DNA from 4 places in the Streptomyces sp. Q2 genome. Region 4 is predicted to be linked to each of the others. Evidence: riboswitches for the same ligand, from Rfam matches in the RefSeq annotation. Region 4 holds a riboswitch; each other region holds the start of a gene.
The links. Region 4 has a riboswitch for cyclic di-AMP ahead of ACWBNA_RS44090 (C40 family peptidase). Riboswitches for the same ligand answer to the same signal wherever they lie in the genome.
Positions count from the first base shown of each region.

Region 1: linked by a shared signal. The riboswitch ahead of ACWBNA_RS40270 (M23 family metallopeptidase) and the one ahead of ACWBNA_RS44090 (C40 family peptidase) in region 4 are both predicted to bind cyclic di-AMP.
Region 2: linked by a shared signal. The riboswitch ahead of ACWBNA_RS12010 (transglycosylase family protein) and the one ahead of ACWBNA_RS44090 (C40 family peptidase) in region 4 are both predicted to bind cyclic di-AMP.
Region 3: linked by a shared signal. The riboswitch ahead of ACWBNA_RS14580 (LysM peptidoglycan-binding domain-containing protein) and the one ahead of ACWBNA_RS44090 (C40 family peptidase) in region 4 are both predicted to bind cyclic di-AMP.

Region 1 is NZ_JBXEJE010000051.1:34,412-41,798, forward strand. Features, by position in the region: gene ACWBNA_RS40255 (DNA gyrase/topoisomerase IV subunit A) at 1-270, opposite strand, end outside; gene ACWBNA_RS40260 (M16 family metallopeptidase) at 659-2,008, shown strand; gene ACWBNA_RS40265 (M16 family metallopeptidase) at 2,005-3,393, shown strand; cyclic di-AMP (ydaO/yuaA leader) riboswitch at 3,609-3,775, shown strand; gene ACWBNA_RS40270 (M23 family metallopeptidase) at 3,789-4,553, shown strand; gene ACWBNA_RS40275 (GntR family transcriptional regulator) at 4,834-5,529, shown strand; gene ACWBNA_RS40280 (HPr family phosphocarrier protein) at 5,656-5,937, opposite strand; gene ACWBNA_RS40285 (bifunctional acetate--CoA ligase family protein/GNAT family N-acetyltransferase) at 6,116-7,387, shown strand, end outside.
Region 2 is NZ_JBXEJE010000009.1:103,589-110,975, forward strand. Features, by position in the region: gene eno (phosphopyruvate hydratase) at 1-1,027, opposite strand, end outside; gene ACWBNA_RS12010 (transglycosylase family protein) at 1,337-2,041, opposite strand; cyclic di-AMP (ydaO/yuaA leader) riboswitch at 2,045-2,222, opposite strand; gene ACWBNA_RS12015 (transglycosylase family protein) at 2,405-3,418, opposite strand; gene ACWBNA_RS12020 (transposase) at 3,543-4,169, opposite strand; gene ACWBNA_RS12025 (cytochrome P450 family protein) at 4,249-5,487, shown strand; gene ACWBNA_RS12030 (nucleoside triphosphate pyrophosphohydrolase) at 5,494-6,462, opposite strand; gene ACWBNA_RS12035 (SurA N-terminal domain-containing protein) at 6,580-7,224, opposite strand; gene ACWBNA_RS12040 (glycoside hydrolase domain-containing protein) at 7,370-7,387, opposite strand, start outside.
Region 3 is NZ_JBXEJE010000011.1:181,650-189,036, forward strand. Features, by position in the region: gene ACWBNA_RS14575 (CocE/NonD family hydrolase) at 1-895, shown strand, start outside; cyclic di-AMP (ydaO/yuaA leader) riboswitch at 1,177-1,340, shown strand; gene ACWBNA_RS14580 (LysM peptidoglycan-binding domain-containing protein) at 1,346-2,077, shown strand; gene ACWBNA_RS14585 (HAD family hydrolase) at 2,096-2,908, opposite strand; gene ACWBNA_RS14590 (LacI family DNA-binding transcriptional regulator) at 3,012-4,040, opposite strand; gene ACWBNA_RS14595 (carbohydrate ABC transporter permease) at 4,076-4,963, opposite strand; gene ACWBNA_RS14600 (carbohydrate ABC transporter permease) at 4,960-5,961, opposite strand; gene ACWBNA_RS14605 (ABC transporter substrate-binding protein) at 5,958-7,295, opposite strand.
Region 4 is NZ_JBXEJE010000066.1:37,416-44,802, forward strand. Features, by position in the region: gene pcrA (DNA helicase PcrA) at 1-2,416, opposite strand, end outside; cyclic di-AMP (ydaO/yuaA leader) riboswitch at 2,769-2,936, shown strand; gene ACWBNA_RS44090 (C40 family peptidase) at 2,945-4,126, shown strand; gene ACWBNA_RS44095 (hypothetical protein) at 4,178-4,531, opposite strand; gene ACWBNA_RS44100 (C40 family peptidase) at 5,008-6,072, shown strand; gene ACWBNA_RS44105 (LuxR C-terminal-related transcriptional regulator) at 6,104-6,826, opposite strand; gene ACWBNA_RS44110 (ATP-binding protein) at 6,823-7,387, opposite strand, start outside.

The DNA of each region.
Region 1 (7,387 bases), on a different contig from region 4:
CGGGTGCAGCTTGCCCATGACCTCGCCGACGACACGGGCGCACTTCACATAGCCGCGGTCGGGGCGCAGGCCCATCTCGTTCATCTGGTAGACGATGCGGCGGTGCACCGGCTTGAGGCCGTCACGGGCGTCCGGCAGGGCGCGGGAGTAGATGACCGAGTACGCGTACTCGAGGAAGGAGCCCTGCATCTCGTCGACGACGTCGATGTCGAGGATCTTCTCCTCGTACGAGTCGTCGGGCGGCGGGGTCTTCGTGCTGCGGCGGGCCATCGCTGCCGGCTCCTCCTGTTTCTGGTAGTTCGCCTGGGGGCGCTGGGTCGGTGTCGAGGGGCCCGGCCGTGCTCAGCCCTGCGGGCCTGTGCGCGCTTTACCTCTCGACATCGACGCGTCCCTTCGGCTCACTCGTGCTGAAGCGTGAACGGGATCTGACGCGACCATTGTGGACCGCGGCACTGACAGCGCGGGCCGGGGCCCACTGCCGGCCGCCCGGCCCAGGAGGGGCGGGCGCCTGACCGCGATTGCCCGCAGGCTACGCGATCTCGCTGACGGCGTACGTCGTCCGGGAACTTCGCCGACTGTCCGCACGCTTGCATACAGTGGCAGGACCGGCAGGAAATCCGCGGTTTCAGCGACCGCGACCGCGATCGAAGGGACGTACATGCCCATGGGTCACACGGCCACAGCACAGGCAGGCTCCGGCGGCCTGACAGCGACCGAGCACCGCCTGGCCAACGGGCTGCGCGTGGTGCTCTCGGAGGACCATCTGACCCCGGTCGCGGCGGTGTGCCTCTGGTACGACGTCGGCTCGCGCCACGAAGTCAAGGGTCGTACCGGCCTTGCTCACCTTTTCGAGCACCTCATGTTCCAGGGCTCCGGCCAGGTCAAGGGCAACGGCCACTTCGAGCTGGTCCAGGGCGCCGGCGGCTCGCTCAACGGCACCACCAGCTTCGAGCGCACCAACTACTTCGAGACCATGCCCGCCCACCAGCTGGAGCTCGCCCTCTGGCTGGAGGCCGACCGCATGGGCTCGCTGCTGGCCGCCCTCGACGACGAGTCGATGGAGAACCAGCGCGACGTCGTCAAGAACGAGCGTCGGCAGCGCTACGACAACGTCCCCTACGGCACGGCGTTCGAGAAGCTGACCGCCCTCGCCTACCCGGAGGGCCACCCCTACCACCACACCCCGATCGGCTCGATGGCCGACCTGGACGCGGCCACCCTGGAGGACGCGCGCGCGTTCTTCCGCACGTACTACGCGCCGGGCAACGCCGTCCTGTCGGTCGTCGGCGACATCGACCCGGAGCAGACGCTCGCCTGGATCGAGAAGTACTTCGGGTCCATCGCACCGCACGACGGCAAGCCCGTGCCCCGCGACGGCTCGCTGCCCGACGTCATCGGTGAACAGCTGCGTGAGGTCGTGGAGGAAGAGGTCCCCGCGCGCGCGTTGATGGCCGCCTACCGGCTCCCGGAGGACGGCACGCGCGCGTGCGACGCGGCCGACCTGGCGCTCACCGTCCTCGGCGGCGGCGAATCGTCCCGCATCTACAACCGGCTCGTACGGCGTGACCGTACGGCGGTGGCGGCCGGCTTCGGCCTGCTGCGGTTGGCCGGAGCGCCCTCCCTGGGCTGGCTGGACGTGAAGACCTCCGGTGACGTCGAGGTGCCGGTCATCGAGGCCGCCATCGACGAGGAGCTCACCCGGTTCGCCGAGGCGGGCCCCACGGCCGAGGAGATGGAGCGGGCCCAGGCCCAGTTGGAGCGCGAGTGGCTGGACCGGCTCGGCACGGTCGCGGGCCGCGCCGACGAACTGTGCCGCTACGCCGTCCTGTTCGGCGACCCGCAGCTTGCCCTGACCGCCGTACAGCGCGTGCTGGACGTGACGGCCGAAGAGGTCCAGGAGGTCGCCAAGGCCCGCCTGCGCCCCGACAATCGCGCGGTGCTCGTCTACGAGCCGATCGCCGCCGAAGCCCCCGCCGACCAGGACGAGAACGAGGAGGCGGCCCGGTGACCGAGCTCGCCACGATGGAATTCCACCCCCAGCCCCAGGCGGGCGACGCCAAGCCCTGGGCCTTCCCGGCGCCCCAGCGCGGGACGCTCGACAACGGCCTGACGGTGCTGCGCTGCCACCGCCCGGGCCAGCAGGTCGTCGCCGTCGAGGTGATCCTGGACGCCCCCCTGGACGCCGAACCGGCCGGCCTGGACGGTGTCGCCACGATCATGGCGCGGGCCTTCTCCGAGGGCACCGACAAGCACTCCGCCGAGGATTTCGCCGCCGAGCTGGAGCGCTGCGGCGCCACCCTCGACTCGCACGCCGACCACCCCGGCGTACGGCTCTCCCTCGAAGTCCCGGTCTCGCGTCTGGCGAAGGCCCTGGGCCTGCTCTCGGACGCACTCAGGGCGCCCGCGTTCGCGGACAGCGAGGTCGAGCGGCTGGTGCGCAACCGCCTCGACGAGATCCCGCACGAGCTGGCCAACCCGTCCCGGCGGGCCGCCAAGGAGCTCTCCAAGGAGCTCTTCCCGGCGACCTCGCGCATGTCGCGCCCGCGCCAGGGCAGCGAGGAGACGGTCGAGAACATCGACTCCGCGGCCGTACGCGGCTTCTACGAGAAGCACGTCCGCCCCGCCACCGCCACCGTCGTGGTCGTCGGCGACCTCACCGGTATCGACCTCGACGCGCTGCTCGGGGACACCCTCGGTTCCTGGACCGGCTCCTCGGCCGAGCCCCGCCCCGTGCCGCCGGTGACCGCCGACGACGCCGGCCGGGTCGTCATCGTGGACCGCCCCGGCGCCGTCCAGACGCAGCTGCTCATCGGCCGTATCGGTCCCGACCGGCACGACCGCGTATGGCCCGCCCAGGTGCTCGGCACGTACTGCCTGGGCGGCACCCTCACCTCCCGCCTGGACCGCGTCCTGCGCGAGGAGAAGGGCTACACCTACGGCGTGCGGGCGTTCGGGCAGGTCATGCGCTCCGCTCCGGACGGTACGGGTGCCGCGATGCTCGCCATCAGCGGCTCCGTCGACACCCCGAACACCGGCCCCGCCCTCGACGACCTGTGGACGGTGCTGCGCACCCTCGCCGCCGAGGGGCTCACCGACGCCGAGCGCGACGTCGCCGTGCAGAACCTCGTCGGGGTGGCCCCGCTGAAGTACGAGACGGCGGCGGCGGTGGCGAGCACGCTGGCCGAACAGGTCGAGCAGCACCTGCCGGACGACTTCCAGGCGACGCTGTACCAGCAGCTCGCCGCGACGGGCACCGTCGAGGCCACCGCCGCGGTCGTGAGCGCCTTCCCGGTCGACCGGCTGGTGACCGTCCTCGTCGGGGACGCGGCGCAGATCAAGGATCCCGTTCAGGCCCTCGGCGTCGGCGAAGTCACCGTCGTTTCGGCGGAGTAGCCGCGAGCGCGCGGCGCAGCGGACGCACGCGCGCGTCCAGGGGCCCCGGTGACTCCAGAGTCACCGGGGCCCCTGGATGTCCGAATTGAGGGAGAGGTTGCCTGTCTGCCCTGTGGCATGCGCTACAAAAGCCGTGATCCGTTTGGGGATTGAAAGTTGCCGCGCTTAGCGTCATGCGGGCTGTTCGTCAGGCAGTGCGCCGCAGCCGCGGCACCGGACAGTCATCGCCGAGTCCCCGCATGGCGCGAGCCTGGGGAGCCGGGGACCCAAACCATAAGTCCCTGGGGTGAATCGGACGCCCGCGCACACCGCGAGGGGGTCCGTAGGAGACCTTCCTGCTCCGAACCCGTCAGCTAACCCGGTAGGCGAGAAGGAAGGAAAGGACCAGCCACCACATGGCGTTCACCTGCGCCACCGGGAAGCACCGGCGTCCCAGCCGGATGAAGCGCACCACCGCCCGGGCCGCCGGCGTCGCGGCGCTCGCCACCACCGGCGTCATCGGCACCCTCGCCGCCCCGGCGCTCGCCGCCGAACCGGCCGTCGAGCAGACCGGTCTCACCCCCGTCATCACCATCGGCGACTCGGTCGCCGACCAGATCGACGCCCAGGCCACCGCCCAGAAGCAGGCCGCCGAAGAGGCGGAGGCGCAGCGCAAGGCCGAGGAGGCCGCGCGCAAGCAGGCGGTCGCCGAGGCCACGAAGGCGCGCGAGGCGAAGGAGCGGGCCGCCCGCGAGGCCGAGCGCAAGCTCCTCAACTCCTACGTCGCCCCGATCTCCGGCTCGTACATCTCGACCGGCTACAAGGCCGGCGGCGGCGTCTGGTCCTCCGGCAGCCACACCGGCGTCGACTTCCACGCCGCGAGCGGCACCTCCGTCCACGCGGTCGGCTCCGGCACGGTCGTCGAGGCGGGTTGGGGCGGGTCGTACGGCAACAACGTCGTGATCAAGATGAACGACGGCACCTACACCCAGTACGGCCACCTGTCGTCCATCGCGGTCTCCGTCGGTCAGACGGTCACCCCGGGCCGGCAGATAGGCCTCTCCGGCGCCACCGGCAACGTCACCGGGCCGCACCTGCACTTCGAGGCCCGCACGAGCCCGGAGTACGGCTCGGACATGGACCCCGTCGCCTACCTCCGCTCGCACGGCGTGAACGTGTGACGCCCGTGCTGGTCAACGTCTGGCGCCCGCACTGGTCAACGTCTGGCGCCCGCGCTCGTCAACGCCTGACGCCCGCCCCCGTGAACGTCTGACGATCCACGGTCCCGCATCCCGAAGCCCCGGCTCCCCGAGCCGGGGCTTTCGGTGTTTCAGACGGCCGTCTGTCCAAAAAATATCCATGGATTCCGGCCCGCCGTCGGAAATTCCCGCTGATTGCAATAGAGTCACTGAACACACGTCAATCGTCGACGTTTCACGGGGATTAAAGCGGAGGTCGGTCATGCGTATTCCGGCGCACTCGGTATGCACGGCGATCCGGGACGACATCGTCGCGGGTGTCTACGAGCGCGGCAGCCGGCTCACCGAGGAACTGCTCGCGCGCCGCTACGGCGTCTCGCGCGTCCCCGTCCGGGAGGCCCTGCGCACGCTGGAGGCGGAGGGCTTCGTGGTGACCCGGCGGCACGCGGGCGCGTGCGTCGCGGAACCCACCGAGCAGGAGGGTGCCGACCTGCTGGAGATGCGCATGCTCCTGGAGCCGCTCGGCGCCTCGCGGGCCGCCCAGCGGCGCACCGAGGCCCATCTCAAGGTGCTGCGCGGCCTGGTGCGGCTGGGCCAGGAGCGGTCCAGGCGGGGCAACAGCGAGGATCTGCGCTCCCTGGGGAGCTGGTTCCACGAGACGCTCGCACAGGCCTCCGGCAGTGCCGCGATGACCTCGATGCTGACCCAGCTGCGCCACAAGATCGCCTGGATGTACGTCGTGGAGGCGCCGGCCAACCCCGTCGAGTCGTGGGCGGAGCACGGCGCGATCGTGGACGCGGTGGCGCGCGGCGACAGCGAACGTGCGCGGGCGCTCACGGCGCTGCACACGGAGCGCGCGACGGCGGCGCACCGGCTGCGATTCACCGGCGGCGGGGAGCGGCCGGACCGTGTGAGGAACTCGCAACATCCCGTAAACATGACGGGCCTGCGGCATTAACACGAGGGCCGTATACAAAGGGGAGATAATTCGCGGGGGATTATTTCTGCTGCCCGTGAGAGGGAAATGCGAAGGGCTCGCCCGATAATTCGGACGAGCCCTTCGGTGCAACCTTTATTCGGATGCTCAGACAGTCTCGGGAAGTTCCTCGAGACCCTCGGAGACCAGCTTCGCCAGACGGTCGAGGGCCACGTCCGCGCCCTCGGCGTCGGAGGCGAGGACGATCTCCTCGCCCCCCTGGGCGCCCAGGCCGAGGACGGCCAGCATGGAGGCCGCGTTGACGGGGTTGCCGTCGGCCTTGGAGATCGTCACCGGGATGCCTGCGGCCGTGGCGGCCCGGACGAAGATGGAAGCGGGGCGGGCGTGGAGACCCTCGGCCCAGCCGACGTTGACGCGGCGCTCAGCCATGTGATGCTGCCCTTCGGTGTATCAGGGTTGTCTAGACCAGTTTCCCATATCGTGAAGCATGCCCGGAGCGGTCCTTCGTCCCGCCCCGGTGTGTCGTCGGACCGCGGCCTCGGTCCGGCTGACGTCCTCCACAGACTGCCTCGCGCCGTTGTCGTACGCGAGCCGTACTCTGGGGCCCATGCAGACCTCGTCGGACCGGCACGAGTACCCCGCCCACTGGGAAGCCGACGTGGTGCTGCGCGACGGTGGGACCGCGCGCGTCCGGCCCATCACCGTCGATGACGCCGATCGCCTCGTCAGCTTCTACGAGCAGGTGTCGGACGAGTCGAAGTACTACCGCTTCTTCGCGCCCTACCCTCGTCTGTCCGCCAAGGACGTCCACCGCTTCACGCACCACGACTTTGTGGACCGGGTGGGACTCGCGGCCACCATCGGCGGCGAGTTCATCGCCACCGTACGCTACGACCGCATCGGCGCCGATGGCATGCCCGCCGCCGCCCCGGCCGACGAGGCCGAGGTCGCCTTCCTCGTCCAGGACGCCCACCAGGGGCGCGGAGTCGCCTCCGCCCTCCTCGAGCACATCGGGGCCGTCGCGCGTGAGCGGGGCATCCGCCGCTTCGCCGCCGAGGTGCTGCCCGCCAACAACAAGATGATCAAGGTGTTCCGGGACGCCGGGTACACCCAGAAGCGCAGCTTCGAGGACGGCGTCGTCCGCCTGGAGTTCGACCTGGAGCCGACGGACCGCTCGCTCGCCGTGCAGTACGCGCGCGAACAGCGCGCCGAGGCGCGGTCCGTGCAGCGGCTGCTGATGCCCGGGTCCGTCGCCGTGGTCGGGGTCGGCCGCACGCCCGGAGGCGTGGGCCGCAGCGTTCTCGACAACATCAGGGACGCGGGCTTCACCGGCCGGCTGCACGCCGTGAACAAGGCACTCCCCGAGGGGCACAAGGAACTCGCCGGGGTGCCCGCGCACCGGTCGGTCCGGGACATCGACGGGCCCGTCGACCTCGTGGTCGTCGCCGTTCCCGCGGAACAGGTCCCCGAGGTCGTCGAGGAATGCGGCAGGCACGGCGTGCAGGGGCTGGTCGTGCTCTCCGCCGGGTACGCCGAGAGCGGGCCGGAAGGGCGCGAGCGGCAGCGTGAACTGGTCCGGCACGCGCGCGCGTACGGCATGCGGATCATCGGGCCGAACGCGTTCGGAATCATCAACACGTCCACCGACGTACGACTGAACGCCTCGCTGGCCCCCGAGATGCCCCGGCCGGGCCGGATCGGACTGTTCTCCCAGTCCGGCGCGATCGGCATCGCCCTGCTGTCCCGACTGCACCGGCGCGGGGGCGGGGTCACCGGCGTCACCGGCGTGTCGACGTTCGTGTCGTCCGGCAACCGGGCGGACGTCTCCGGCAACGACGTCCTTCAGTACTGGTACGACGACCCCGACACCGACGTGGCG
Region 2 (7,387 bases), on a different contig from region 4:
AGCCGATCTGGTTGACCTTGACGAGCAGGGCGTTGGCCGCGCCCTCGTCGATGCCGCGGGCCAGGCGCTCCGGGTTGGTGACGAACAGGTCGTCGCCGACGATCTGGACCTTGTCGCCGAGCTTGTCGGTGAGGACCTTCCAGCCCGCCCAGTCGTCCTCGAACAGCGGGTCCTCGATGGAGACGAGCGGGTAGGCCGCGACGAGCTCCTCGTAGTACTCCGTCATCTCGGCGGCGGAGCGGTCCTTGCCCTCGAAGGAGTAGACGCCGTCCTTGTAGAACTCGGAGGCGGCGACGTCCAGGGCCAGGGCGATCTGCTCACCGGGGGTGTAACCGGCTTCCTTGACGGCCTCGAGGATGAGGTCGAGGGCCTCGCGGTTGGAGCCGAGGTTCGGGGCGAAGCCGCCCTCGTCGCCGAGGCCGGTGGACAGGCCCTTGCTCTTCAGCACCTTCTTGAGGGTGTGGTAGACCTCGGTGCCCCAGCGCAGGGCCTCGGAGAAGGACTCCGCGCCGATCGGCGCGATCATGAACTCCTGGATGTCCACGTTGGAGTCGGCGTGCGAGCCGCCGTTCAGGATGTTCATCATCGGAACGGGCAGCAGGTGCGCGTTCGGGCCGCCCAGGTAGCGGAAGAGGGGGAGGTCGCTGGCCTCGGAGGCGGCGTGGGCGACGGCGAGGGAGACGCCGAGGATGGCGTTGGCGCCGAGCGAGCCCTTGTTGTCGGTGGCGTCCAGGTCGAACATCGCCTGGTCGATCAGACGCTGCTCGGTGGCGTCGTAGCCGACGAGCTCCGGGCCGATCTGCTCGATGACGGCGAGGACGGCCTTCTCGACACCCTTGCCCTGGTAGCGGTTCGGGTCACCGTCGCGGAGCTCGATGGCCTCGAAGGCACCCGTGGAGGCGCCGGACGGAACGGCGGCACGACCCGTGCTGCCGTCGTCGAGGCCGACCTCGACCTCGACCGTGGGGTTGCCTCGGGAGTCCAGGATTTCCCGGGCTACGACGACGTCGATGGACGGCACGAGCATCTCCTTCTGGGATGTGACGCGGTTACGCGGGCCGTGGGGCCCGTGGTGCGGGGAGCCGCGGTCGGCTCCGCGAGACGAGCCTAACCGCCCCGGGGCGATCGGCCAGCCGCCCGACCACCTCTTGGGCAGACCGAGAGGAAATTGTTTCCGAACGGAACAAAGCGAGGGGTCAAAAAAGCCCCGCCCCGGTGCGTACGGGGGAAGACGCACCGGAGCGGGGAGCCCGTGGGGACGGGGGTGGCCCTCACGAGGCCTCCACTGTGGAGGCCTCGTCCATGAGAGCGCTGTGGTTCGGCTACGAGCCGCGTGTCACTTCAGGTGCAGCTGCTGGCCCGGGTAGATGAGGTTGGCGTCCTCGACGATGTCCTTGTTCAGCTCGAACAGCTTCGCCCAGCCGCCCTTGACGTCGTGCTCCTCGGCGATGGAGCTGAGGGTGTCGCCCTTGACGACCTTGTACTCGCCGTCACCCTTCTTGACCTTCTTGCCGGTCGGGGTGGTGACGGTCTTCTTCGCGGCCGGACGGTCCGTGGAACGGGACGCCTGCTGCTCCGAAGAGCGGGTCGTGGTCTCCGAGGAGTCGCTGCTCGAGCCGCTGGAGCTGCTGGAGCTGTTCGACGAGGTGTCGGTGCTGCCGTTGTAGGCGGAGCTCGACAGGTTCACGCCGCAGCTCGGCCAGGCGCCCTTGCCCTGGGAGGCGAGGACCTTCTCGGCGACGGCGATCTGCTGCGCCTTGGAGGCCTGGTTGGCCTGCGCGGCGTACTGCGTGCCGCCGTACGCGGCCCACGTGGAGGCGGAGAACTGCAGACCGCCGTAGTAGCCGTTGCCGGTGTTGATGGACCAGTTGCCGCCGGACTCGCACTGGGCGACGGTGTCCCACTCGGAGGCGGTGGCGGCGGAGGCGTTGCCGGCCGCCATCAGCGGGGCGGCGACGGCGGCGCCGGTGACACCGGCGATGGCGATGGCCCGGGTGGCCTTGGACGGACGGCGGTGCTTGCCCTTGGCGGAAAACAGCATGGTGGATCCCCTCACCGACGCCTGCGAGGTGAGCTGTCGGGTTCGGGCCGGTTGAGTTGCCCGGCCGTGCCTCGCGCTGTTTCGTGCGCGGCACGGCTTCACCCCAAGCCGGATCCAGCTCAACTGCTGGTCCCGGCACTTACCTTGGGTCCCCCGCTCCTGCCTACGGCGCTTGACGCGACGACTGTTCCCGTACGGCCGCTGGCAGGATTCGGCGTTGCGGCAGCCGGGGCTCGTGTTGGCGAGCGGTGACGACGGTAGACACGCGATCCGCGGAATTTCAAAGACGATCAGGGCTTCTGAGAGTCATCCCACACTTTCACCAAAGCGGACATTCAGTGCGAAGTGTGACGCGAACTCCCGCTAGTTTTCACCCGATTCGACACCGACAGAGAGGGTCTGACCGGGCGCGATGACGCTCGGGTCGGCACCGATCGCCTGCCTGTTCTCCGCGTAGAGCTCACGCCACCCGCCCTGGAGGCCAAGGGAGTCGGCGATGGACGCGAGAGTGTCTCCGGCGCGGACGGTGTACGAGTCGGCGCGGACGGCGTGACGGCCCGTGGAGGTGTCACTGCCGGCCTCGCCGGTGCCTGTGTCGGCGACGGTCTCGTCGGCGCTGCCGCCACGGTGCCGGCCGGCGCTGAGGGAGCCGGTGTCGACGAGGGCCGAAGAGCCGCCCTCTTGCCATGACTTGTCCGAGTCGCCCTGCTTCGTCGCGTCCGTGACGGAGCTGTCGGAACCCCGCGAGTCCTGCGAGTCACCCGAACCCGAGCCGGAACCGGGCGACGAGTCGGACTTGGCCGAATTGCCGATCTTGCCCGTCTCGTCGGTCTTGCCGGAATCATCCGACGGGGCACCGGAGCCGGACGGACTGGGCGACGCGTCCGTCGACGGGCCCGTCGACACTTCGGACGAGTCCGACAACCCCGGCGAGTCGGATGATTCGCCGCTGTCCGACGTCGCGCCGTCCGCCACGCCCGTGTCGACGTCTGCCGCCGCGGAGTCCTTGCTGAGCCCGTTGAGCAGTCCGCAGGTGGACCAGTAGCCGACACCCTGGTCCGCGAGGATCTTCTCGGCGACCGATATCTGCTGGTTGCGGCTGGCCTGGTCGGGGCGCGAGGCGAAGTCGAGACCGCCGTACTGCTCCCAGTCCTCCTGTGCGATGTGGAGTCCGCCGTAGTACCCGTCTCCGGCGTTCTCGCTCCAGGAGCCACCCGTCTCGCAGTTCGCCACCTGGTCCCACGTGGTGCCGGTCGCCGCGCTCGCGCCGGTGGCGCCGAGAAGCGGAATGGCGATGGCGGAGCCGGTCACTCCTGCCGCCACGAGGATGGCCGGAGCCTGGCGGGGGCGACGATGGCGGCCGTTCCCGGAGAGCATGCGGAAACCTTTCGCAAGACAACGGTGATCAGGCGGCGGGTGAGGCTCGGCGCCGCGCTGATCCGTGAACGTATAGGCAGTCGAACACTTGTCACAAGTTAATGCCGCGTAGATCACGTGAAAGTCACAGAGTTGAGGGCGCGTCACGTTTGACCAGTTCCCGAGTGATGCGGCCCGTGACCTCGGTGGCCGGGACGAGTGGCTCGTGCCGAACCGGCGTGGCTCCGCCGCTGAGATTCAGATGGTTCACGAGGACGGGCCAAAAGCCCTTTTTGAACCATGCGTTCTGCCTGTCCTTGGCGAGTGCCCATGGGCCGTATCGCTCGGGAAGCTCGTCCCAGAGGCAACCGGTACGCAACCGGTAGAGGGTTCCGTTCACTTGCGTCCGCACGTCCACCGCACTTCTCGCGAACTGGCGACGCTGGAAGTGAGCGGCCATCAGTTCCTCGACGGCAGGCCACGCCAGCTCCGGCACTTCCATGGGAACCGGCGTCCCGGTCCGCGCGTGCCATTCCGTCACCCTGCACGTGACCCCGGATCGCTTCCGGACCTCTCCGAGCGGCTTCACCGTGATGTCCAGAAGGTCGATCACGTATGCCATCTGCGGGAGAGCCAAGTCCCGCAGTTCCTCCCAGGCGATCAAGGTGAGGTCCGAGACGTCCATGGTGTCCGGTTCCGCTTCCTCCTGTCCCGCAAGGGCCTCTCTCCCCCTGGCGAGCAGTTCCCTGGCGCCGCGCACGTCCTCGCCCATATCCCGATACCTCCCTCCCCCGTCCTCCCGCGTCTCGGCGGCGGCGCGTCCACGCCCCGGCTCCCGATACGGTCATCAGGTGAACGTCCCGAACACCGCCCCCGAACTCTTCACCTGGGAGTTCGCCACCGATCCGTACCCTGCCTATGCCTGGCTGCGTGAGCACTCCCCCGTGCACTGGACACGGCTTCCCAGCGGAGTCGAGGCGTGGCTGGTGACCCGCTATGCGGATGCGCGCCAAGCTCTCGCGGACGGGCGCCTTTCGAAGAACCCCGCTCATCACGCCGAAGACGCCCACGGCAAGAGCCGGACCGGTATCCCCGGTGAGCGCAGCGCCAATCTCATGACACATCTGCTCAATATCGACCCGCCGGACCACACCCGGCTGCGCCGCCTCGTCTCCAAGGCGTTCACCCCACGCCGTGTGGCGGAATTCGCGCCCCGCGTGCAGCAGTTGACCGACGATCTCATCGATCAGTTCGCGCCGCGGGGGGAGGCCGACCTCATCCACGACTTCGCCTTTCCCCTCCCTATCTACGCGATCTGCGACCTGCTCGGCGTCCCCGGCGAGGATCAGGACGACTTCCGGGACTGGGCCGGGATGATGATCCGGCACGGAGGAGGTCCGCGCGGTGGCGTCGCCCGCTCCGTCAAGAAGATCCGCGGTTACCTCGCCGACCTGATCCACCGCAAGCGCAACGACCTCGGCGACGACCTGATCTCTGATCTCATCCGCGCCTCCGATCATGGAGAACACCTCACCGAGAACGAAGCCGCCGCGATGTGCTTCGTGCTTTTGTTCGCAGGTTTCGAGACCACCATCAACCTCATCGGCAATGGCACATACGCACTTCTGCGCAACCCCGGACAGCTGACTCGGTTCCAGGAGTCGATCGCGCGCGGTGAGACCGAACTGGTGGACACCGGTATCGATGAACTGCTCCGCTACGACGGCCCTGTGGAACTGGCCACCTGGCGTTACGCCGTCGAGCCCTTGAGCATCGGCGGGCAGCGCATCGCCACCGGTGACCCGGTGCTGGTCGTCCTCGCTGCCGCGGACCGTGACCCTGCACGGTTCGCCGAGCCGGACACGCTCGACCTGTCCCGCAGTGACAACCAGCACCTCGGATTCGGCCACGGCATCCACTACTGTCTGGGCGCGCCCCTGGCCCGCCTCGAAGGCCGTACCGCGCTCACGACACTCCTGCGCCGCCTGCCCGACCTCCGGCTCGCGGCCGACCCTGCCGACCTGCGCTGGCGGGGCGGGCTCATCATGCGTGGACTTCGGGACCTCCCCGTCCGGTTCACCTCCGCTTGATGGGCGTCAGCCCTCCGTCTCCCTGATCGCATCCCGATAGACCCGAGCCGCCGCCCGCAAGGCCGCCTCCGGATCCACCCCCTCCGCCTCCGCCCGTACCGCCAGGGCGAGCAGGTCGTAGCCGATGCCCTCGGACCGGGGCAGCGGCACGTCCAGGCCCGCCGTGCGCACTCTCGATGCCAGCTTCGCCGCCAGGGCGAGGCCGGGCTGGCCGAGGGGGACGCCGTCCGTCACCGACTCGCGCTGCTTCTCTATCGCCTTCGTGCGCAGCCAGTGCTCCTTGACCTCCTCGGGGGTCGTGGCGGTCTCGTCGCCGAAGACGTGCGGGTGGCGGTGGATGAGCTTGGTGACGATGCCGCCGGCGACGTCGTCGACGGAGAAGGGGGCGTCGGGGTCCTCCTCCGCGATACGGGCGTGGAAGACGACCTGGAGCAGGACGTCGCCCAGTTCCTCGCGCAGTTCGTCGCGGTCGCCCTCCTCGATGGCCTCGACGAGTTCGTACGCCTCCTCGATGCCGTACTTCGCCAGGCCCTTGTGGGTCTGCTGGGACGACCAGGGGCATTCGGTTCGGATGCGGTCCATGACCTGGACGAGGTCGAGGAGGCGGGCGCCCGGCAGGTCGTAGGAGGCGGGGAGCAGTTCCAGCTCGGGCATGTGGACGCGGCCGGAGCCCGCGAGGCGTGCCAGGCCGTCCGTCAGGGCCGGCTCGCCCTCGCCGGTGGCGACCACGACCACCGTCCGCCCTCCGGCGCACGCGTCGACCAGCTCCTCGGCGGTCGGCGACGTCTCGTCGACCGCTGTCCCGGCCTCGCGCAGATACGGCAGCTGCGGGTGCGCGCCGTCCGCGCACAGCACCCGGTCGGCGGCGTGCAGCGCCTGCCAGGCGGGCCAGGACAGCAGGCCGGGCGCGACGCGGTGGCTGGTGGTGAGGAGGACGATGCGGCCGGTGGCGGCTTCGGAGCTGGTTGCGTTCACGATTCGAAGCTAACGCACCTCGCCGACGAGGCGATCAGTTATCCACAGGGCAGGGGGGCGTAGTGCGATCGTATGAACGACCCGGTGGTGGGGTCATGCCGCCCGCCGCGTCCCCGCTCATGCCGTCTGCTGCGTTCCCGTCGCCGTGACCTCCCGCAGCCATGGCGTCTTCGTGTCGACGCGGCTGCTCTTGTCGACGTCCCAGGCGCCGTAGCGCGGGTTGAGGTCGACGTTCAGTTCCTTGGACGCCTTGGCCAGTGCGTTCCAGAAGGCGGGGTCGCCGGTGTTCGTGCCGAGCTGGGTGGCGAGCTTCTGGGCCTCCAGCTGGAGGCGGAGGTTCTCGTCGAGGCGCTCGGGGGCGATGCCGTACTGCTGCAGCCAGGCCGCTTCCAGGGCCTCGGCGCCGCCGGTCTGCTGTTCCAGGCCGCTGCGCATCTGCTGGATCTCCTTGCGGCTGACGGTCACGCCCTCGTCCTCGGCGGCGCGCTGCAGCACCCGCTCCAGGACCATGTTGTGCAGGGTGTCGCGGGTGAGCGTGCCGGTCTTGGCGATGGCCTGCTCGTACTGTGCGTCGTCCGGCACCGCCGCCCGCTGCGCCGCGCGCACCTCGCTCACCCGGGTTTCCAGCTGGGAGACGGTGATCCGCTGGCCGCCGACGACGGCCGCTGCGCCGGGATGCGCATCGTTTCCGCAGGCGGTGAGGAGAGGGGCCGCGGCGATCGCGGCGGAGAGGAGGAGCGCGGTGCGACGGCGGCGGTGCAAGGAAGCCTCCCGAGGAGTTTGTGCGGCGGTGCACAAGGTCTTGCGGTGATCGATGGTAGGCAGTGGGCAAGCTCTGGCCAACCCATTCGACCAACGATTCACCAGGACTTCGGGCACCGCCGCGGCTCCGGGGCCACGGCGACCGTCAGCCGGTGATGGCCAC
Region 3 (7,387 bases), on a different contig from region 4:
CGACGCCGACCTGCCGCCCGACCAGCGCGAGGAGGACGGCAGGTCGGTGTGCTTCGAGTTCGAAGCCTCCGAGGAGACCTGGGTGTTGGGGCGGCCGAGGGTTCGGCTCAGGCTGACCTCCCAGGTGCCGCGCGGCCAGGTGATCGCCCGGGTCTGCGACGTCGCCCCGGACGACTCCTCGACCCTGGTCACCCGGGGCGTGCTGAACCTGTCGGCGCGGCAGGGGCGGGACAGGGTCGTGCCGTGGGAGCCGGGTGTCACGCAGGACGTGGAGTTCGAGCTGAACGGCATCGGCCACGCCTTCCCTCCCGGTCACCGCATCCGCCTGTCGGTCTCCTCCACGTACTGGCCGTGGATCTGGCCGCAGCCCGACTCGGGGGCGGGCTTCACGCTGGACCCGGAGGGCAGCTTCCTCGAACTCCCGGTGCGGACAGGGGAACCCGCCGCCGACATCCCCTCCCCCATCACCTCCGGCATCACCTTCGAGGAACCGGAGCAGTCCGAGCCGCTCGGCGTCAACTCCCCGGTCACCCTGGACGAACCGCGGCCGGAGCGCCTGGTCGTGCGCGATGTGGCCAAGGGTGAGTGGCGGCTGGAGGTCGATCCGCGCCACGGCGGCACCCGCGTGTATCCCGACGGTCTGGAATGCACCGAGGACGCGCTGGAGACGTACACGATCAACGAGTCGGACCCCCTGTCGGCCCATGCCCGCTCGGACTGGTCGGTCGGGCTGCACCGCCCGGAGCTCGCCTGGGAGGCGACGGTCCGCACCCGGTCGGAGCTCGGCTGCGACGAAACGGGCTTTTTCACCTCCAACGAGGCGATTTGCATGGATGGTGGCGAGGTGGTCTTCCACCGGACCTGGGAGAAGCGGATTCCACGGACGGCCGGTTGACTCCGAGTTGGGCCCATTGCCCGATTTGACACTCTTGCGAACGCGCGTGAGTTGGGTCACTCGCGCCCCTTTTCGGCCTCGACGCCACCAGCCCGCTTTCACCCTTGCCCAATGCGCGAGTTGAGTCTTGGCAACCGCAAAGAATCAAGCGCCCCATATGCCTCAGACCAAGGTCAACAGGTTGATGTGTGATTCCGCCACTTGTTACGGACATGTGCTCTCGCATACGTTCCGGGCCTGTCGGGCGGACGCCTAATCCTGCCGCCGCCCCACAGGACACCCATCGACCATCACCGCACGGCAGGAGCGGGGGAACCAGGTAAGCCGCCGCACCGGAGATCACGCCGGTACGGCTAGGGGTGAAGTCGCGCCGCCTCACGGCGGCACGGCCGGGCAGCTCCCGCCCGAACCCGACAGCTCACCTCGTAGGCGCCGGAGAGGAACAGCGCCATGGCCGCACGAGGCAAGCACCGTCGTACCCGCACCAACCCGCTCACCCGAGGCGTCATCACAGCCGGAACGGGCATCGCCGCCCTCGCCCTCCCGCTCCTGGGCGCGACCACCGCGAGCGCCGCACAGCCGGCCAAGGCCCCCGCCACCGCGCAGGCCGCGGCGCAGGTCAAGTCCCTCAAATACACCACGGTCAAGGGCGACACGCTCTACGACATCGCGGACAAGTACGACACCCCCGGCGGCTGGCGGCAGCTCTACAAGGACAACCGCAAGGCCGTCGGTGACAACCCCCGGCTGATCCACGCGGGTCTCGATCTGACGGTCAGGACGGCCAAGAAGGCGAGCACGCCCGCCAAGAAGGCCACCCAGTCCGTGACCCAGGCCACCCAGGCCTCCGTCAAGACGTACGCGAACAACCTCGACGGCTGGATCAACGAAGCGCTGGACATCATGGCGCAAAAGGGAATTCCCGGCTCGTACGACGGCATTTACCGCAACGTCATGCGCGAGTCGTCCGGCAACCCGCAGGCCATCAACAACTGGGACTCCAACGCCGCCGCCGGCACCCCGTCCAAGGGCCTGCTCCAGACCATCGACCCGACCTTCCAGGCGTACCACGTGGACGGCACGTCGTGGGACCCGTACGACCCGGTCGCGAACATCACCGCGGCCTGCAACTACGCGGCCGCGCGGTACGGCTCGATCGACAACGTCTTCGGGGCCTACTGAGCCCTGCCGACCGCGGACCTACCGGCGGGGAAACAGTCTTTCGAGGACGACGGCGATGCCGTCGTCCTCGTTCGACAGGGTGATCTCGTCGGCCACCGACCGGAGTTCGGGGTGGGCGTTGGCCATGGCCACGCCGTGCGCGGCCCAGTCGAACATGGGGATGTCGTTGGGCATGTCCCCGAAGGCGATGGTGTCTTCGGGCCCGAGGCCCAGATGGTCGGCGGCCAGGGCGAGGCCCGTCGCCTTGGTGATGCCGCATGGCTGGAGTTCGACGGTCCCGGGGCCCGACATGGTGACCGTCGCCAGGGAACCGATCACTCCGCGGGCCGTCGCCGCCAACTCGTCGTCGGACAGGTCGGGATGGCGCAGCAGCACCTTGCTGATGGGCGCGCTCCACAGGTCGTCGCGCCGCCCGACCCGTACCGCGGGAAGGGTCGGGTGGGGCATCAGATAGCCCGGCTCGATGAGGGTCAGCCCGTCCACGCCGTCCTGGTCGACGGCCGCGTACACCTGGCCGAGTTCGGCCTCGATCTTGCCGAGCGCGGTCTCGGCCAGCTCCCGGTCCAGGGTGACCGACCACAGCAGACGGTGCGCGCCGGCGTCGTACACCTGCGCGCCCTGCCCGCACACCGCGAGCCCCTCGCTGCCGAGGTCGTCGAGGAGCGGCCGCACTCTGGGCGCCGGGCGGCCGGTCACCACCAGATGCCGGGCCCCGGCCGCCGCCACCCGCGCGAGCGCGGCGAGCGACCGGTCGGAGAGGGTGTCGTCGCCTCGGAGCAGCGTTCCGTCCAGGTCGGTGGCGATGAGTGAATATGCGGTGGGTGCGGCCATGATCAGAGAATACGGATGGAACGCGCCGGCGACTCGACGCGAACCGGACGGCTACAGCCTTCACATGCGTTGACGCCTGCTCCGGTTACGGCAGTTGGCACCCTCACGCGGAGTCCCGTACCACCAGTTCCGTGGGGAGTATCACTCCCGACGTGTCCTCCCCCGCGATCTGCGCGAGCAGCATGCGGACCATCTCGGCGCTGATGCGCTCGAAGGGCTGGCGGACGGTGGTGAGGGCGGGGGTGATGGCGGTGGCCGCGGGAGAGTCGTCGAAGCCTCCGACAGCGATGTCATCGGGGACCGAACGGCCGCTCTGCTGCAGGGCGTTGACGACGCCCTGGGCCATGAGGTCGGAGGCGACGAACACCGCGTCCATGTCGGGCGCCTGGGCGAGCAGCCGGTGGGCCGCCTGCTCGCCGCCGGTGCGGCGGTAGTCGCCCTCGGTCACCAGGGCCTCGTCGTAGGGCAGCCCCGCCTCGGCGAGCACCTCGCGGTAGCCCGCCAGCCGGTCCGTGCCGCCGGGGGTGTCCAGCGGACCGGTGATCATGCCGATGCGGCGGCGGCCGCCGCCAAGGAGGTGGCGGACCATCTCCCGGGCCCCGTCGCGGTCGTCGGCCGCCACGTAACTCACCCTGGAGCCGAGGCCCATGGGCTTGCCGCAGGCCACCAACGGCATCCCGGCCGCGCGCAGTTCGGCGGCGACCGGATCCCCGCTGTGGCTGGAGACCAGCAGGACGCCGTCGACGTGGCCCGAGGTGATGTAGCGGGTCACGCGGCGGCGGTCGTCGTCGGTCGCGGCGAGCATCAGCAGCAGCGGGATGTCGTGCCGGGCGAGGTGCTCGGTGCAGCCGCGCAGCAGCACGTTGAAGTTGGGGTCCTCGAAGAACTTCTCCTGCGGCTCGGTCAGGAGGTAGGCCACCGAGTCCGAACGTCCCGTACTGAGGCTGCGCGCATGCCGGTTGACCACGTACCCGGTCTTCCTGATGGCGGACTCGACCGCCCGGCGGGCGGCCGGGGAGACGTAGTGGCCGCCGTTCAGGAAGCGGGAGACGGTGCCCCGCGACACGCCGGCCTCCCGCGCCACGTCGTGGATGGTGGGCGGTCGGCGGCGTGCGTTGGCGCTGGTGGTCATGTTCCTCGTTCGTGACGGTGGGGTCGGCGGATACCTCAGGCCTTGACCGAGCCGCTCAGCAGGTCCAGGGACCAGAACCGCTGGATCACCAGGAAGAGCGCGATCAGCGGGATGATCGCCAGCAGACATCCGGTGATGACCAGGGTGTAGAGGGCGGGCTGCGAGGCGCCCTGCGCGAGCAGCGTGTAGAGCCCGAGGGTGAGCGGGAACTTGGTGTCGTCGGCCAGCATCACGTACGGCAGCAGGAAGTTGTTCCAGATGGCGACGAACTGGAAGAGGAACACCGTGATCAGGCCCGGCATCATCATCGGTACGGCGATCCGCGAGAAGATCCGCCACTCGCTCGCGCCGTCCATGCGGGCGGCCTCGAGGAGTTCGGCGGGCACCGCGGCGGCCGCGTAGATGCGGACCAGGTAGACGCCGTACGGGGAGAGGATGGACGGCAGCAGCATCGACCAGTACGAGTCGGCCATGCCCATCTTCGACAGCAGCAGGTACTGCGGGACGGTCAGCACGATGCTCGGTACCAGGACGCCGGCCAGGATGAGCTTGAAGATGGCCTCCCGCCCCCGGAAGGCGAACCGGCCCAGCGCGTAGCCGCCGCCGGCGGAGACCGCGGCGGACAGCAGGGCGCCGAAGCCCGCGTAGAGGGCGGAGTTGCCCATCCACGTCCAGTAGATGCCGTCCCGGTAGGCGTTCAGCTCGCTCAGATTGTCGAGGAAGCCGGTGCCGGGCGCGAAGGTGAAGGTGGAGAACAGTTCCGCGCGGTCCTTGGTCGCCGCCATCACGACCCAGGCGATGGGGACCAGGCAGTACAGCGCGCCGAGGATCAGCACGAGGGTGGGGACCCAGGCCGTGCGCCGCGCACGGCTTTTGACGGGAAGGTTGCCCGCGGTGTCGGCGGTGAGGGTGAGGGGGGTCATGCCCGGTCCTCCCGGGTGTAGCGGTCGGAGACGCGCAGCAGGGTGAAGGAGATGAGGTAGGTGGCCAGGGCCAGGACCACGGCGGTGGCGGAGGCACCGTAGATGTCGGACTTCAGGAAGGCGCTGTCGTAGATGGCCATCAGCGGACTCCAGGTGGTGGGGAGGCCGTTGGTCAGCGGCTTGAGCGTCATCGGCTCGGTGAAGACCTGGAGGGTGGCGATCACCGAGAAGAAGAAGGTGAGCACCAGGGAGGGCATCACGATCGGGATCTTGATCCTGAGTGCGATCTTGAGGTTGGACGCGCCGTCGATCCGCGCCGCCTCGTAGATGTCCGGCGGGATCGCCCGGAGCGCGGTGTAGATGACGATCATGTTGAAGCCGGTGCCGCCCCAGACAGCGATGTTCGCGAAGGAGAGGTACAGGTTGCCGCCGTCGAACAGGTCCGGCTGCGGCAGGCCGAACTTGTCCAGCAGGTAGTAGAAGGGGCTGACGGCCGGGAGGTACAGGAAGCCCCACATCAGGGCGGCGATGATGCCGGGCACGGCGTACGGCAGGAAGATCATCAGCCGGGCGAAGGGCGCGCTGCGTGCCTTCGGGGTGTCGAGCATCAGCGCGAACAGCAGCGCCAGCCCGAGCATCGTCGGGATGACGATGAGGCCGTAGCCGAAGGCGCGCAGCACGCTGTGGCCGAACTCCGAGTCCTGGAAGACGTCGGTGTAGTTGCCGAAGCCGTTCCAGACCTGTTCGCGGGCGCCCTTGCCGAGTCCGATGCCCTTGACCTTGACCTTGTGGAGGCTGAGCCAGATCGCGTACCCGATGGGGACGACGGTGAAGGCGGCGAACAGGACCAGGGTCGGCGTCAGGAACCAGTACGGTGCGCTGCGGCCACGACCACGGCGGCGGGGGCGGCTGGGGCGGACGGACTTGGCGGTGCCGGTGCCGTCCGCCAAGGGCCCGACCGCGATGCGGTCGGAGCCCTTGAGCGGAGCGCTGGTCATGCCTCGGTCACCTCGAAGCCCTGCTTCTTCATGTCGTCGAAGGTCTTCGACTGCATGGTGCTGAGGGCAGAGGTGAACTGGGCCTCCTTCTTCGCCTTGGTGGCTTTGCCGAAGCCGTCGTTGAAGGCGGTGTAGGCGGTCTGGACGTTCGGGCCCCAGGCGGCGGTGGCCGTGGTGGCGGCTATCGACGCGGCCGTGGTGTAGAAGTCCTTCTGGTTCGGGAAGAACGCGGGCGTGGTCAGGACGTCGCCGGACTGGCCCTGCGTGGCCGCCGGGTAGATGCCGACCTCCTTGACCAGGGCGGCCAGCGCCTCGGGGTCGGTGTTGATCCAGTGGGCGAACTTCGCCGCGGCCTCCGCGTGCTTGGAGTCGGTGGAGACACCGGTGGAGGAACCGCCCCAGCTGCCGGTGACGTTGTCGCCGGCCTTCCACTGCGGCAGCGGGGCCATGCGCCACTTGCCCTCGGTGGCGGGGGCGGAGCCGACCAGCACACCGGGCGCCCACACGGCGGAGACCCAGCCGATGTGGGTGCCCTTGTTCAGGGCGTTGTTCCAGGCCGGCGTGTACATCGGCTGGTTGTCGATGACGCCTTCCTGGACCAGGCCGCCCCAGAACTCGGCGACCTTGCGGCTGGCCGCGTCGTCGATGCCGACCGTCCACTTGCCGCTGGCGTCGACCGTCCACCACTTGGCGCCGGCCTGCTGGGTGAGGCCCGCGAACAGGCCCGGGTCGTTGGAGGAGAAGGTGGTCAGGTAGGCGTCCGGGAGGGCCTTCCTGGCGGCGCGCGCGGTCTCGGCGAACTCCGTCCAGGTCTTCGGCACGGACAGGCCGTGCTTCTTGAAGACGTCCTCGCGGTAGTAGAACATCAGCGGCCCGGAGTCCTGCGGGACGCCGTAGACCGCGTCGGTGCCGAGGGTGACCATGTCCCACAGTCCCGCGGCGAAGTCGCCCTTGGCGTCACCGACGTACTTCGAGATGTCGGCGAGGACGTCGTTGGAGACCAGGGTCGGCAGCGACTGGTACTCGGCCTGGATGAGGTCGGGCGCGTTGCCGGCCTTCTTCGCCGTGATCACCTTGGTGAGGATCTCGGCGCCGCTGCCCTGCTTCGACACGGTGACCGTGATGTCCGGGTTCTTCTTGTTCCAGATCGCGGCGACCTTCTCCATGTTCGGCGCCCACGACCAGTAGGTCAGCTTGACCGGCCCGCTGCTCTCTCCGGAGTCTCCGTCGTCGGAACCGCCGCAGGCGGCGAGGGTGCTGGTAAGGCCGAGGGCTGCGGCCCCGGCGAGGATGTTGCGCCTGCTGACCTGGCGGCGGTTGATCGACATCTTCATCTCCCCTGACTTGGACGAGCCGACCTCGTCAACGTCCCGCGTACGCGGCAACCGCCGTGGGGGGAGGTTCTGCGGGACGTGACCGAGGGGCT
Region 4 (7,387 bases):
CCTCGGCGTTGCCGCCCGTGCCCTTCACTCCCACGACCGTGCCGAGCCCGAACTGGTCGTGTGTCACCCGGTCCCCGACCGCCAGCGACACGGTCGGCTTCTCCGAGGTCCGGCGGGTGGCGAAGCCGGAGGCGCCCGAGGCCGACGAGCGGGAGCGGGAGGACGACAGCGAGGCCGCCACCCCGGACGCCGGACCGGAGGACATCGGCGCCATGGCACCGGTGCGCTTCCAGTCGACGTGCTGGGCCGGGATCTCCTCCAGGAACCGCGAGGGCGGGTTGTACGACGGCTGTCCCCACGCGCTGCGCATCGACGACCGGGTCAGGTACAGCCGTTCCCGCGCGCGCGTGATGCCGACGTACGCCAGGCGCCGCTCCTCCTCCAGCTCCTTGGCCTGGCCGAGGGCGCGCATGTGCGGGAAGACGCCGTCCTCCATGCCGGTCAGGAAGACGACCGGGAACTCGAGGCCCTTGGCGGTGTGCAGGGTCATCAGGGTGATGACTCCGGAGCCGTCCTCGTCCTCGTCGGGGATCTGGTCGGAGTCGGCGACGAGCGCGACCCGCTCCAGGAACGCGGAGAGCCCGCCCGGGGCCTCGCCCTCCCCGGTCTCCTGCTCGAACTCCAGGGCCACGGCGGCGAGTTCCTGAAGGTTCTCGATGCGGGTCTCGTCCTGCGGGTCGGTGGACGCCTGCAGCTCGGCGAGGTAGCCGGTGCGTTCGAGCACCGCCTCCAGGACGGTCGCCGGGCCCGCTCCGGACTCGACGATCGTCCGGAGGTCCTCCATGAGCGTGTTGAACCGTTTCACGGCGTTCGTGGAGCGCGCGGCCATGCCGTACGCCTCGTCGACGCGCTTGAGCGCCTGCGGGAAGCTGATCTTCTCCCGCTGGGACAGGGCGTCGATCATCGCCTCGGCGCGGTCGCCGATGCCCCGCTTGGGGACGTTCAGGATCCGGCGCAGTGGGACCGAGTCCTCCGGGTTGGCCAGCACCCGCAGGTAGGCCAGGACGTCCCGGACCTCCTTACGCTCGTAGAAGCGGACGCCGCCGACGACCTTGTAGGGCAGGCCGACGCGGATGAAGATCTCTTCGAAGACACGGGACTGGGCGTTCGTGCGGTAGAAGACGGCGACGTCTCCCGCCTTCGCGTCGCCCGCGTCGGTGAGACGGTCTATCTCGTCGGCGACGAACTGCGCCTCGTCGTGCTCGGTGTCGGCGACATAGCCGGTGATGCGCGCGCCCGCGCCCGCGTTGGTCCACAGGTTCTTGGGGCGGCGGGACTCGTTGCGCTCGATGACGGCGTTGGCGACGGTGAGGATCGTCTGGGTGGAGCGGTAGTTCTGCTCCAGGAGGATCGTCGTCGCGTCCGGGTAGTCCTCCTCGAACTGGAGGATGTTGCGGATGGTCGCACCACGGAAGGCGTAGATCGACTGGTCGGCGTCGCCCACCACGCACAGTTCGGCGGGCTGGAGGTCGTCCTCGGCGGGCGGTACGTCCACCGGGTGCTCGGAGGTGCCGACGAGTTCCCGGACGAGGGCGTACTGGGCGTGGTTGGTGTCCTGGTACTCGTCGACGAGGACGTGCCGGAAGCGGCGCCGGTAGTGCTCGGCGACGTCCGGGAAGGCGCGGAGCAGGTTGACCGTCGTCATGATCAGGTCGTCGAAGTCGAGGGCGTTCGCCTCGCGCAGTCGTGACTGGTACATGGCGTACGCCTGGGCGAGGGTCTTCTCGAAGCCGTCGGTGGCCTGGGCGGCGAAGTCCTCCTCGTCGATCAGCTCGTTCTTCAGGTTCGAGACCTTGGCGCTGAAGGACTTCGGCGGGAAGCGCTTGGGGTCGAGGTCCAGGTCACGGCAGACGAGTGCCATCAGACGCTTGCTGTCGGCGGCGTCGTAGATCGAGAAGGAGGAGGTGAAGCCGAGCTTCTTGGACTCCCGGCGCAGGATCCGCACGCACGCGCTGTGGAACGTCATCACCCACATGGCGTTCGCGCGCGGGCCGACGAGCTGCTCGACGCGCTCCTTCATCTCGCCCGCGGCCTTGTTGGTGAAGGTGATCGCGAGGATCTGGCCCGGATGCACCTTCCGCTCGCCCAGCAGGTGGGCGATGCGGTGGGTGAGCACCCGGGTCTTGCCGGAACCGGCGCCGGCCACGATGAGCAGCGGGGTGCCCTGGTGCACGACCGCGGCGCGCTGGTTGTCGTTCAGCCCGTCCAGGAGCGCGGCCGCGTCCACCACCGGGCGCGGGGCGCCGTCACGGTAGTACGCGTCCCGGTCCGGCGGCACGTCGAACTTCCCGCCGAACAGATCGTCCGGAACCGGTTCCGGTACGTGGTCGTCCTCGGGGGGTGGCGGGTGTTCCTCCTCGTGGGCCCGGGGGGCCTGGAGGTTCGCCAGGAAGCTGTCGTCAAAGAGGCTGCTCATCGCTCTCCGAGTCTAGGGCGCCCCACTGACAGCCCGCCGCCGCCCCGAGAACATCGTCTGATTCGGCGGGCTCGGGAGCCGAAGATCTCGCGGAGTCGACCGGCAGGCCGGCTTACCGTTCGCAAAGGTGCCGTCACGTTCCGCGACCGGGCGGGCCGGGCCGGTGGATCGTCGGCCGAAATGCACGCATACCGCAGCGGATCACTCTGGATTGATCTCGGCGCGCGGCAAGCTGACCCAAGGTCACGAAAATGTATCGGGCATATCGCACATCAACCTTCACAGGGGCCACACCAGTTGGCTACCGTGCCGGGCAGGCCGTACGACCCCCTCCGGCGAACGTCGCCGGGCCGCACGGCCTCCGCCGAGTCCGACGCGCCGCCGTGCGCCCGGAGCCGGGGACCCACCGACCTTGGGGTGAATCGGCCCGCGTCCCTCCGGGGAAGGGCCGTAGGGCAAACCTTCCTAACCACCCGCCCGAACCCGACAGCTAACTCGGTAGGCGGAACGTGGAAGGAGTCGCCTCCCTTGGCGTCGCACCGCAAGTCGCGTCCTTCGGGCACGCGCGTAGCAGGTATACGGACCCCCGCCCTTGCCACGGCCGCCCTCACCTCCGTGGCCCTGCTGTCCCAGACGGCCAACGCCGCCCCGTCGGCCGACGACAAACCGAGCCTCGAAGAGGTCGAGAAGAAGGTCGACGACCTGTACCGGCAGGCCGAGTCGGCGACCGACAAGTACAACGCGGCCGAGGAGAAGACCGCCAAGCAGCGCAAGCGCGTCGACACCCTCCTCGACGACGTCGCCAAGCGCACCCAGAGCCTCAACGAGGCGCGGGAGGAACTCGGTTCCTTCGCCGCCGCCCAGTACCGCAGCGGCGCCTCCACCCCCGACACCGCGACCTTCCTGCTCGCGGACTCCCCGCAGGACTACTTCGACCAGACCCAGTTGATGGGCCGACTGACCAATCGCCAGAAGGGCGCGGTCGACGACTACGTCACCGAGCAGTCCGCGACGATGAAGAAGCGACAGGAGGCCACCGAGAGCCTCCAGACGCTCACCGAGTCGCAGGGCGACCTGAAGACGGCCAAGGCCACTGTCCAGAAGAAGCTCGCCGACGCCCGGACGCTGCTCTCGCAGCTGACCGCCGAGGAGAAGGCACGGCTCGCGGCGATCGAGCAGAAGAAGCAGCAGGAGGCCGCGGCCAAGGCGGCCGAGCTGGCACGGCAGCAGGCTGCTGAGCAGAAGGCCCAGGAGGAGGAGGCTCAGCAGGAGTCGAGCAGCGGCTCGTCGAGCTCGTCGCCCTCCACCGCCCCCTCCACGTCCACCTCGACCGCCACGGACTCCTCGTACGCCACCAAGGCCGAGAAGGCGCTCGCCTTCGCCCGCGCCCAGATCGGCAAGCCGTACGTGTGGGGCGCCACCGGCCCCGAGTCCTATGACTGCTCCGGTCTCACCCAGGCCGCCTGGAAGGCCGCCGGCGTCGACATCCCGCGGGTCACCTACGACCAGGTCAACGCCGGCACCACGGTCTCCCTCTCCTCCGCCCAGCCCGGTGACCTGGTCTTCTTCTACGACGACATCAGCCACGTCGGCATCTACATCGGCAACGGCATGATGATCCACGCCCCGAAGCCGGGCGCGTACGTCCGCGAGGAGTCGATCTTCTATGACGGCGAGTCGTCCATCCACAGCGTGGTACGGCCGGCCTGACGTGACGCTCGGGGGCGGTGCCGGCGGCCTACGCCGCCGGCCGGGCCGAGGTCAGGTCCACAGCACCGCGATGAAGATGTTCGCGGTGGTCAGCACGCCCACCAGGGCGAACAGGCCCTTGTCGACCTTCTCCTCGTCACGCTTCACGTAGACGAGCCCGAGGATCACGATCAGCAGGGCCAGCTTCACGCCGATCTTGATGTTGTTGACGGGCTGGTCGTCGGCCTGGTTGAGGCCGACCAGGATGACGCCGGTGACCAGCATCGTCAGCGCCCCGTGCAGCATCGCCGGGACGAAGCGGGCGGTGCCCTGCCCCATCGCCCTCATCTGGGTGAGGAAGCCGCCGAGCAGCGCGGCGATGCCGACGATGTGCAGGCCGACGAAGAGATGGATGAGTACGTCCATGAGCCCGGAGCCTAATCAGGGACCGGGCGGCACCCGACACCGCCCCGCCCCAAGGGCACCTCTCGAGTCCGCCTCCGGTACTGACCGGATCTTGCATATATGCGCCTCATAGCACTCTGCCGCCCCCATAGGTCCCGATTCGGCACATCGGTCATCGCTCTGCGTGAAGTGGACGGCCCCGACGGCGGATCACGGTCGCATCCGGTCACCCGGCGGTCAGCTGGAAGAACTTCCGTACATCGCGTTACCTCACCGTCACTGTCGGGTTTAGCGTCCTCCACCAGGTGACCGGCTCCCCACCGCCGCCCGGGCCAGGGGCGGCAGTCGGCCACCACCGCCGAGAAAGGTCCGGCGGCGGTCCGCTCCCCCTGTGCGGGACGCCGCCGGACGCGTGACCGCCACCGGGCGGGCCGTACGTCCGCTCCGCCTGGCGTTCGTACGGACAAGGCGGTCGTACGAAAGGACGTGCAGTCCACGTGGCAGCGCACCGCAAGCCCCGGCAACGCTCGGTCAGCGGCACCAAGGCCCGCACGGCGGCGACGATCGCCCTCGCCGGCGCGGCGACCGCGACCGGCTTCGACGGGATCGGACACGCCGAACCGCAGCTCACGCCGGCGCAGGTCAAGGCGAAGGTGGACAAGCTCTACCAGGAGGCGGAGGTCGCCACCGAGAAGTACAACGGCGCGAAGGAGAAGGCGGAGGCGGCCCAGGCACGGCTGGCGGCCCTGCGGGACGAGGCGGCGCGCAGGACGGACAGCCTCAACTCTGCGCGGGACTCGCTGGGTTCGATGGCCGCGGCGCAGTACCGCGACGGCGGCCTGGACCCCGCCCTCCAGCTGGCCCTCTCCGACGACCCCGACCGGTACCTGGACGGCGCCGAGTTCGCCGAACGGGCCGGCAACCGCCAGGCCTCGTCCGTCGCGCGCGTACGCGAACAGCTGCGGGAGATCGAGCAGTTGCGCGGCGCCGCCCACATCGAGCTCGCCTCCCTGAAGTCGCGTCAGACGGAGTTGAAGCGGCACAAGAAGACCATCAACGGCAAGCTGGACGCGGCCCGACGGCTGCTGTTCCAGCTGCCGGCCGAGGAGCGGACCCAGCTCGGGGAGAGCGACCCGACCCGCGCCTCACGGGCATCCACGACACCCCGGGACGGCATGGCGGCTCCCGGTTCCGCCACCTCCCAGGCACCCGGCTCCCGCGCCGCGGCCGCCGTCTCCTACGCCTATACCAAGCTCGGCAGCCCCTACGTCTGGGGCGCGACCGGCCCCGACGCCTTCGACTGCTCGGGCCTCATCCAGGCCGCCTACCGCTCCGCCGGACTCTCCCTGCCCCGCACGACGTACGCCCAGATCGACGCCGGCCAACGCGTCTCCCGCTCCGAACTCCTCCCGGGCGACCTGGTGTTCTTCTACTCCGCCGTCAGCCACGTCGGCATCTACGTCGGCAACGGCCAGATGATCCATGCCCCGAACCCGTCGGCGCCGGTGCGACTGGCGCCGATCAGCGAGATGCCGTTCGCGGGGGCGACTCGGGTGGTGTGAGAGTCCCCGCTCCGGCTGCTCACACCAACGGTCACACCAACCGCCGCGCCGTCGCCCACCGGGTCAGCTCGTGCCGGTTCGACAGCTGAAGTTTGCGCAGCACCGCCGACACATGGGACTCGACCGTCTTCACCGAGATGAACAGCTGCTTGGCGATCTCCTTGTACGCGTACCCCCGCGCGATCAGCCGCAGCACCTCACGCTCGCGCTGGGTGAGGCGGTCGAGGTCCTCGTCGACCGGGGGCGCGTCCGTGGAGGCGAAGGCGTCCAGGACGAAGCCGGCGAGCCTCGGGGAGAAGACCGCGTCACCTTCCTGGACACGGAAGATGGAGTTGATCAGGTCCGTACCCGTGATCGTCTTGGTGACGTAGCCCCTCGCGCCGCCGCGGATCACGCCGATCACGTCCTCCGCCGCGTCCGACACGGACAGGGCGAGGAAACGCACCGGCTGCTCGGCGTCGGACATCAACGGGGCGCAGCGCCGCAGGACTTCTACGCCGCCGCCGCCCGGGAGGTGGACGTCGAGCAGGACCACCTCGGGGCGGGTCGCGGTGATGACGGTGACCGCCTGGTCGACGTCGGCGGCCTCGCCGACGACCTCCACGCCGGTCTGCTCGGTCTGGCCGATCTCGGCCTGGACGCCCGTACGGAACATGCGGTGGTCGTCGACGAGGACCACGCGTACGTGGCGCCCGCCCGTGCCTTCGGCCGTCGTGTCCATGGGCTCCGCGTTCCCCTCGGTCGGGTCGCTCATGACGTCTCCGCCCTCTCCATCTCCAGCTCGACCTCCGTGCCACCGTCCGGCACCGCGCGCAGCCGCGCCGTGCCGCCGTTGCGCTCCATGCGGCCGATGATCGATTCTCTGACGCCCATGCGGTCGGCGGGTATCGAGTCGAGGTCGAAGCCGGGGCCGCGGTCCCGGACGGACACGAAGACCGTCTTTCCCTCGACTTCGGCGAAGACCTGGACTGCGCCGCCCTCGCCACCGTACTTGGCGGCGTTCACCATCGCTTCGCGTGCGGCCTGCATCTGTGGCCCGATTCTCTCGTCGAGGGGGCAGTCGCCGACGACGACCACCTCTATGGGGACGCCGTGCTGGTCCTCGACCTCGGCGGCGTTGCGCCGCACCGCGTCGGCGAGGGTGGTGGGCTCGTCGGCCTCGTCCTTGCCGGTGCCCTCGGGCTTGTAGAGCCAGGTGCGCAGGTCGCGCTCCTGGGCGCGGGCGAGGCGGCGCACCTCGCCCGCGTTCTCCGCGTTGCGCTGGATCAGGGTCAGGGTGTGCAGCACCGAGTCGTGGACGTGGGCCGCGACCTCG